Regions from separate parts of the Bacillus sp. BSL6 genome, predicted to be linked through region 2. Evidence: riboswitches for the same ligand, from Rfam matches in the RefSeq annotation. Region 2 holds a riboswitch; the other holds the start of a gene.
What was found. A riboswitch is a leader RNA that binds a small molecule or an ion and turns the genes downstream of it on or off. The one in region 2 is predicted to bind thiamine pyrophosphate.
Positions count from the first base shown of each region.

Region 1 (4,985 bases), on a different contig from region 2:
AGCAGATGACTATGTGACGAAGCCGTATAGTCCGCCAATTTTATTAGCAAGAGCGAAACGGTTGTTAGAAAGTAGAAAAGTAACAAAGAAACTTTTAGAGAATGAAGATGATACATTATCAATTCATGGCATCCACGTCCACTTTCCATCGCGTACTGTTACGGTAGATAGAACAGACATTAATTTAACACATACAGAATTTGAAATATTAGCGTATTTTATGAGAAATCAAGGGATTGTTTTAACAAGAGAGCAACTTATATCAAGAATTTGGGGATATGAATTTGCTGGTGACGACCGAACGGTTAACAGCCATATTCGTAATTTAAGAAATAAATTAGGAGAGAAAGCAAAGTACATTACAACTGTAGTACGAACGGGTTATAAATTTGAGGGGAATGTATGAGAAAAGGGATTGTACTAAAATTATTTACTCTCACAACAGCATTATGTATGTTAATTTTAGCGACAATATTTATTGGACAAACGATATTTTTTAAACAATATTATGCGAATCGAAAAGTGGAAGATATTAAAGTGAATTTAAATTCCTTTGAGAAAAATTATTTAAACTATGCAGGAAATACAGAAGAAATTAAGCGACTGGAGCAAGACTTTTTAAGAGAAAATAATACGTGGATTACGACATTAGATCAGAACGGGAATTTAAAGCATGCGGATGATTTTTATTTTGAGGTAACGATAGATCGTAAGCAACAGAAGAGTTTTGGACAACAAATATTCAAAATTCCTTTATACAATCTCATCAATATAGAAGAGATTGATAATAAGTCATCAACTCCGTTTTTAGGCCAAGAAATTTATTTTTCAGGAGTGAAAAAAGAAGAAAGTTTTATTCCATTCTCTTTTTCGCTAGGTAAGCAAAATTTGAATGGATTTAATAAACAGTTAGAAAAAGCATTTAATGAGAAAATGAGTAAATTAGATCAGGAGAAAAAGAAAGCAGCTGAGGAACAATTTGGTAAGGAAAAGAAGCCGGCAGTTCAGGAGCAAGCTGCCCAAGAACCAGATATTCACATAAGAGGGCGTGTTACGAAAGTTCAGCTTCCGGATGTAACAGGTCCTATAAATCCAATTTATAAAAATAGCATCTTTTTAGATAACATAAAAGAATTTCAAACGGATTTATTATTGAAAGAGAGCAAGCCCATACAATATGCAACACAAACAATGGACTATGAAAAAAATGATATTAAATATAAATTATTAATCAAACCAATAAAAGAAAAAGACGGATCCGTCACATATATATATGCAATGGCTTCTTTACAGCCTGTAGATGAAGCTGTACAAATGGTGCAAGATTACTACATTTACATCATTGCATTTGTAGTTGTTCTTATTTTTCTAGCTTCGTTCTATTACTCTAAGCAAATCGCAAAGCCGTTATTAAAAATAAATGATACGACGAAGAAAATAGCGCATTTAGATTTCACAGAACAAATACCGATTACTTCAAAAGATGAAATTGGTGATTTATCGAAAAATATTAATGTATTATCCAATAAACTCCATTCCCATATTGGACAGCTAGAACAAGATATTGAAAAGGAAAGAAAGTTAGAAAAGACGCGGAAAGAATTCATTTCTGGTGTTTCGCATGAACTAAAAACACCACTGAGTATTATGAAAAGCTGTATTTCTATTTTAAAAGATGGAGTAGCTGAGCATAAAAAAGAGTACTATTTTCAAGCGATGGAACGGGAAGTAGACAAAATGGATACTTTAATTTTGGATATGCTGGAGTTAGCTAAATTTGAGTCAGGCACATATAAAATGAAAAAGGATTCATTTTATATTGATACAGTAATGGAAGATATATGTGAAAACCTTTCTGTAGAAATAGAGAAAAAAGGACTTCGTGTTCATAAACATATAGGCCCATTTGAAGTAGTCGCAAATCAAGGCCGGATTGAACAAGTCATCGTGAACTTCATTACGAATGCGATACGTTATACACCAAATAAAGAAGATATTATTATTTCTACAATAGATGAGAAGGATCGTATAAAAGTATGTATTGAAAATAAAGGTACTCATATTGAAGAAGAGCAATTAGATAAAATTTGGGATCGTTTTTATCGCGTAGATGCAGCTCGCCAGCGTTCGCAAGGAGGAACAGGTCTTGGACTTGCCATTTCAAAGAATATTTTAGAACTACATGATGCTGAATATGGGGCAGAAAATACAGAAGATGGTGTGTTATTTTATTTCTATTTATCGAAAGAAGCGTAGACAATATGATCTACGCTTTTTTTTATTTATTTTCATATTATCTTTACCTAATCTTTATTTTTAATCAGTATAATTTGTTTAGAAAATGAGGTTATGTAAGGAGTCGATGAACCGTGCATAGCAATTGGCTAAGTATAATGGTATTTATTTTCTTTTGCGTATTTATTGTATTTTTAATTGATATTACGATATGAAAAAAAGAGCGCTCATTAAGCGCCCTTTTTGTTTGCATTTATTTGATAAGCATTGATGCTCTTGAATAAGCGTGGTGAAGTAAGAAATAAAAATATAAGTAAAACGGTACATAGAATATAGGAACCAATCATTGTACTACCATTTACGATTAATGAATATAGCACAGCTGATTGACCTTTCGGTGCATATTGTCCCCAGAAAATGATACCAGCAATAAAGTGACAGAAATAGCGAGCAAAGCTACCGATAAATGTAGCAAGGATAATATAACCAAGAACTTTCTTACCTTCGTTTTGTTTTGAAGAAGGTTTGTCTTTACGGCTACCTAAATTTGATTGTTCTAAGTTATTTTCATTAGACGTTAAAAGTGCTTTTTGAATTGGACGATAGAATAAGCCAGCAAATCCAATAAAAGCAAAGGCAATGAAGTACTCAATGAATGCTTGAACAGGTGTTAAAATGTAAGCATCTCCCACGACAATTTGTAATAGTCCCCAAACTAAACCACCTAAGAAAGCTGATTTAAAGCCCCAGCGGTAAGCAATAATAAAAATAGGAATCATAGCAAATGAAATGGAACCGCCTGTTGGAAGTTTAAGTGATAATGGTAAAATATCGATGATCATAGCGAAGGCTGCAAGAATAGCAGATTCGATCATCGCTTGTAAATTGGTGTTACGCATGTTGTCTCCCCCTAAATCCAAGTTGTACAAAAAAGAATAGATATCATAGGAGGATACGAAATACGTAAATAAAAGAGGTATGTATTTCGGACGTTTGCACAATCCCTGCGTTAGAATTAACTAACAGGTTCGAAGGGTCGGAACGAAGTGTTCCCTCTCAGCGGCATAGCTCCCCCTGTGATAACGAAATTCTTTATTTGCTACTGTTTATTGTAAGCGAAATGGATGAGAATGGCAAACGAATACAGTATGACAATGATTGAAATAGAATTGTAGCGAAATGTTAATAAATATGAAGCAAAAGGGTATAGTACAAGAGAAATAGAGTGTGCTATAATTTGTCTGAAAATAATTATCATTCTCTTCTGAGGGGGAAGGTTATGAGCTTAGTAGATATTAAAATCGGTGAGAAAGTGTTAGTAAAAAGCGTTCAGTCGTTAGATCAATTATTAAAGAGAAGACTGGCTGCTTTTGGTCTTTCGGAAGGAAGCGAACTTCGTATGAAGCAAAAAGCGATGTTCAAAGGTCCTTGTACATTGGAGTGTCGTGGACAGTTAATTAGCATTCGTCATTGTGACGCGAAAATGATAAAGGTGGAATTAGCGTGAATAAGGTAGCTTTGCTAGGGAATCCGAATACAGGGAAAACATCATTATTTAATGCACTTACTGGTTCTTATGAATATATAGGAAACTGGAGCGGTGTAACAGTAGAAAAGAAGGTTGGTAAATTAAAAGATAAGCAAGGAACATTGATTGATTTACCGGGTGTGTATGATTTGAATCCAGTTTCACGTGATGAAGGTGTTGTAACAAACTTTCTACTAACAGAAGAATTTCAGCATATGTTAAATATTGTGGATTCTTCGCAATTTGAACGAAATATGCATTTAACGTTGCAATTACTTGAATTTGGTAAGCCCGTTTCAATTGGTTTAAATATGATTGATGTGGCGAAGCAAAGAGGAATTGTAATTGATGTAAAACGATTATCAGAACTATTAGGTGTAACAGTCGTTCCTGTCGTTGCAAGAAGTGGCAAAGGTTGTGAAGAACTACTTGCGACTCTTAAAGAAAATGACAAAAACGAGAAAAAGCCATTCCTTATTTCATATGGTGTACAAATGGATGAAGGAATTGGAGAAGTAATTGCTCTTTTAGAGACAGTGAATTACGAGCATCCGAGATGGTTAGCGCTTCAATTTTTAAGCAATAACGAAGTAGTAGAAAAAGAAATGAAGGTATTACCAATCTATAAGGAACTCAAAGCCATTCGATCTCGCTTAGAAGAAAAACTTGATTGTACGTTGGAAGAGCATATTTATAAAACTCGTGAAGCGTATATTGAAAAGTTAAAAACAAATGTTATGAAGCATGAGAAAGAAGGAAAAATTCCTTTTTCAGAAAAAATTGATAGATTAATTACACATAAAATTTTAGGACTTCCAATCTTTTTAGCAGTTATGTTTTTTATTTTTCAGGTTACGTTTACGTGGATTGGGACACCGCTGTCAGATATGTTAGATGAGTTTTTTGCTGGACAGCTTACGGATTGGGTGACAGCTGGACTTACAAGTATCGGAGCTTCTGATTTTATTCAAGCACTCGTTACAGAAGGTATTATTGCCGGTGTTGGTGCTGTATTAGTATTCGTTCCACAAATCTTTGCACTATTCTTTTTTATTTCATTATTAGAAGATTCAGGGTATATGGCGCGAATTGCAGTTGTTATGGATAGAATTATGGAGTTCTTCGGTTTAAACGGAAAAGCGTTCATTCCGATGATTATCGGTTTTGGCTGTAATGTTCCAGGTATTATGGCAGCGAGAACGATTGAACAAGAAAAAGAACG
Region 1 covers NZ_JAVGCW010000001.1:63,137-68,121, forward strand. The annotation lists gene RCJ96_RS00405 (response regulator transcription factor) at 1-406, shown strand, start outside; gene RCJ96_RS00410 (sensor histidine kinase) at 403-2,256, shown strand; gene thiT (energy-coupled thiamine transporter ThiT) at 2,466-3,134, opposite strand; TPP riboswitch at 3,219-3,320, opposite strand; gene RCJ96_RS00420 (FeoA family protein) at 3,515-3,742, shown strand; gene feoB (ferrous iron transport protein B) at 3,739-4,985, shown strand, end outside.
Region 1: linked by a shared signal. The riboswitch ahead of thiT (energy-coupled thiamine transporter ThiT) and the one ahead of tenA (thiaminase II) in region 2 are both predicted to bind thiamine pyrophosphate.

Region 2 (4,985 bases):
GTGATCAAAGTAATTGCTGTACACCTGTTTTTTTCTCGAATTCTCAACAACAAGAATTATTACTCTTAATTGACCAATTAAACCAAGGTATCCTTTCCTTCTTTACCACACCAAATCCGACAAATATACAAATACTCCAATCTGCATTACAGGCATTAAATGATTTATTAATTACAGTACAACCAAATACTCCAAATAGAAATTTAGTTATACGAACTATAAACCAATTAATTAATTCCTTACCTACTGCATCTCTTACTCAAATTTCAGCATTGTTTCAATTTTTATTTCAAAACTTATCTTCACTTATTAGTTGTTCAAATATATCGGATCCACTATTGCAGCAAACATTCAACTTAATTTTACAAGGAATCTTGAATAGTTCGCTATTAAGTAACATCGGGACACCGGGGCCGACTGGAGCCACTGGACCTAGAGGATTTCGTGGACCTAGAGGATTTCCTGGACCTAGAGGAGCTCAGGGTTCTCAAGGAATTCAGGGGCCCGAAGGACCGGAAGGACCTCAAGGTGTGCAAGGAATCCAGGGACCGGAAGGACCAGAAGGGCCTCAAGGAGCTCAGGGTTCTCAAGGAATTCAGGGGCCCGAAGGACCACCAGGACCTCAAGGACCTCAAGGCGTACAAGGAATTCAAGGACCACCAGGACCACCGGGACCGACTGGTTCAGGAACCGGAATGGGAATACCAGGACCACCGGGACCGACTGGACCTCAGGGTATACAAGGGATTCAAGGACCGGAGGGACCGGAAGGGCCCACTGGACCTCAGGGTATACAAGGAATTCAAGGTCTTGAAGGACCAGGAGGAGCCACTGGACCTCAGGGTGTGCAAGGAATTCAAGGACCCACTGGACCTCAAGGTGTGCAAGGAATTCAAGGGCCCGAAGGACCACCAGGACCTACTGGGGAATGTGAGTGTCCAACTGGACCTGCATGTAATTTCCTTGTATATGTTACAAACGCAGGAGCCATCGATGACCCTGCAGATGATACAGTATCAGTGATTAACACCGGAACAAATACTGTAGCCGCTACAATTACTGTAGATAATGCACCTCTTGAAGTAACAGTTTCACCCAATGGGGCTCGTGCTTATGTTACTAATATTTTTTCTGATACCGTTTCTGTTATTGATACTGCTACGAATACTGTTATTGCTACCATTCCTGTTGGAGCTGATCCAATTGGCGTAGCTGTTTCTCCAAATAACACAACTGTTTATGTTGGAAACCACGCGAGTAATGACGTTTCTGTTATTAATGCCGCTACTAACACGGTTATTGATACCATCCCTGTTGGTATCGCTCCGCAAGGAATCACTGTTTCTCCAAATGGAGCCCTTGCATATGTTGCAAACGAATTAAGCAACACAATTTCTGTTATTAATACTGCTACAAACACGGTTATCGCTACCATCCCCGTTGGTATTCGTCCTAGAATAATCGTGTTCACACTAGATGGCACTCGTGCGTATGTCACCAATCAAAACAGCAATACTGTTTCTGTTATTAACACCGCTACCAATGCAGTTATTGCTACAATTAACGTAGGTACAGAACCTGTTGGTATAGATATTACACCGGGTGGAAATCTTATTTACGTTGTAAATAAAGTGAGCAATAATGTATCGGTAATAGATGTGGCGACAAATGCTGTGATTGATACAATTTCTGTTGGTTTATCCCCTGATCAAGTAACCATCATACCTGATGGCACTCTTGCATATGTTACAAATCAAGCTAGTAATACTGTTTCCGCTATTGATATTGCTACGAATACTGTTATCACTAATGTCCCAGTAGGTATCGCTCCAACCGGAATAGCTACTGGAACTATTTGTGAATAAAATAAAGAAAAGAAATTCACAGATAGTTTTTATTAATATCAATAGTATGTGATATTCTTTCTTTAACTACGTTCAAACAACCAGAATAAGCCTCTATATTTTGTCAATATTCCCTTCTGTTTTATCTCAAAGAACCTGCCGAGCAGCTAGCTGTTGTTAGCTGCTCTTTTTCAATAAATTTCAAATTGTAATGAGCTTTATTTCCTGCATTCTTTTCTTTGTATATCAGCTTCCTTGCTTTCCTCTGCTCTAAAACCAAAATAGAGTAATCCGCAAGTAACAAACGAGGGACTAAGATTATACATAATACCAATATCCTTATCCGGTGTGCACGTTTTTTCGCGGTTGTTCTTCTACAACACGTACATTGACATACATAAAGGTCATTCTTTAGTTCAGGATTCTTTTCCATAATCGCTTTAACTTCATTAAATAATGTATTGTAATCCTCATCACGATATTGAAACTGAGCTTGCATGAGTTTGAGTGCACTTCCGCCTCCAAGCGTAACTTTGTTTCTGCTATACTTCTCTCAATTCTTGTTGAAGTGAATCCTTTTCATCAAGAACGCCAATAACCTTTATAAAAGTTAAAAGTAATTACAATATAAAGCACTCCTTTATATCTGTAATGTCATACATTAGAGATATTAAATATGTATTATGTGTTTTATTTATGATTTTTACAATAATTTTACAAAAACCTAAAAAAGAGGTATTGCCCATACATACGTATAGCAATACCTCTTTTCTTTATCCTATTACATCTTTTACTTCTGTATCTACCGGCCACTTTTCTAAAGTATAAGCCATTTCCCAAAATGAATATTCATATTGACTACTTATAATAAAATGCTGTTTCATACGCTTACGATCAGACTCTGTCACCTTTTCAGCTATTGCATCTAATCGTGTAATTTGCTCTTCAACTAATGTTCGGAACCAATCAGATCCATAAGCAGAAATCCATTCGTTATAAATCGGCTCTTCTGGCTGACACTCTTTTAAACGCTCACCAATTTCATAATACAGCCAATAGCAAGGTAAAATTGCTGCAATAATATCGCCTAAATGTCCTTCATACGCAGCACGATACATATGTGAAGTATATGCATATGCAGTTGGAGCAGGGATAAAATTATCTTTTTCTTCTTGTGTAATCCCTAGTTTCTTCGCAAAGTTCTCATGTAAAGATAATTCCGCCTCATATGTATTTTGAGCATGATGTGCCATGCGAGCAGTCGTTTCTAATTCAAGCGCTTTTGCAGCTCCTAATGTTTGTACTCTAGCGAAGTGACTCAAATAATATGAATCTTGAAGCACGTAATAGCGAAAATTAGCTAAATCTAACGTTCCTTCACCGAGTTTTTTTACAAAAGGATGATGAAAACTAGCTTCCCAAATTGAATCTACTTCTTTACGTAATGATTGTGAAAAAGTCATTTGATTCCCTCCAATAATCCATTTCATATAAGTATTTATCCACAGCAATTAACGCTTTATAATAAAAAAACTTTCTTTACAGGCGTAAAGAAAGTGAAATTGACAGTATTTATACATGAAATAGCAATGTCTTTCCCACTTCCCTACGCTGGCATTAACCAGATCAGGTACTAAGAGTCTCAAATTCCAATTTGATCTCAGCCTATAATAGGCCCCCCTAGTGGATAAATATTTTATTTTCGTATCTTATTTATCATAACATACTTCTTGTTACTGTCAAAAGTATTCATAATGCCGCTACTTAAAATCCTTCTTCTTTTCTTACTCTTAATGAAGTTTCAATAATCATATCTAATAGTTTACTATAATGAATTCCCGCTGCATCTGCACTTTTTGGTAGTAAACTTGCTTGTGTCATCCCTGGTAATGTATTAACCTCCATTACATATGGAATACCGTCCTTCACCATCATATCAACCCTTGCATAAACACTACATTTTAATGCTTTATAGCAAGCCAGCGACGCTTTGTTTACACGTTCCTTAAGTTCGGCTGGAAGTTCGATAACTTCTTCAATAGTACCTGCATCATCATATTTCGCATTGTAATCAAAGAACTCAGCCGCATGTCGAATTGAAATGATAGGTAACTGTTTTCCATCAAAAATGGAACATGTAATCTCATCACCTTTAATATACTTTTCTATTACTACTTCAGAATCCCATTCGAACACAGTTTCCAGCATTGAAATTAGTTCGTCTTTATCATAGACAATCTTTACCCCAACACTCGAACCACCAGAGTTTGGTTTTACCACTAATGGAAATCCTAACTTATCTAATTCATCAAGATTTAGATCCTCCATTTTTGTAAGTTCAATCCAATCTGGTGTTTCTATTCCTTCATAACGTAAAATCTTTTTTGACATGTTTTTGTCCATACATATACCGCTAGATAACATATTGCTCCCGCTATAAGGAATACCTAAACTTTCAAGCGTTCCTTGAACTGTCCCATCTTCTCCGTATTTTCCGTGTAATGCGAGCAATGCAAAATCAATGTCTTTCGCTTTTTCGATTAAATCCATTTTTTCATTTAATGTAATTGGTACAATTTCATATTTATTTTTATCTAAATTTGCAATCATTTCATTTCCAGTCATAATGGATACTTGTTTTTCAGAGGATACTCCTCCCATAATAACGCCAATTCTCATTTCCTCAACTCCTAATTTCGTTTTTTATCCCGCATTAACGGGCAGTAAGACCCCCACCTCAAAATGCAGCGGAAGCAATGCAGTTAGGTGGGGGATCAACTGCCCGTAAAAGCCCGATTGGTGAGGGCTAATAATCAGTGGGGGATGCCCCCCCACTGATTAAAGTTTCACTTTATTGTATCACCGATTATTTTGATTCCCCGAACTATTTCTTCTTCTTTCAAACGTGAAAATCCTAATCGAAACGTGTTCGCTCCTCCTCCATCAGAATAAAACACATCTCCAGGAGAAAAAGTAACCCCTTGCTCATAACACTTTTGCAAAAGTGTACGGGCATGAATTTTTTCTTCTAACTCTATAAATAAATGAAGTCCACCATCACCGGTCATTCTTTGAAACGGAATGTACTCGTTACACGCCCCAACAGCTAACTCATATTTTTTCTTATAAACAGACCTTGCC
Region 2 covers NZ_JAVGCW010000004.1:79,004-83,988, reverse strand. The annotation lists gene RCJ96_RS14470 (YVTN family beta-propeller repeat protein) at 1-1,865, shown strand, start outside; gene tenA (thiaminase II) at 2,618-3,307, opposite strand; TPP riboswitch at 3,431-3,536, opposite strand; gene ddlB (D-alanine--D-alanine ligase) at 3,609-4,523, opposite strand; gene pdxR (MocR-like pyridoxine biosynthesis transcription factor PdxR) at 4,691-4,985, opposite strand, start outside.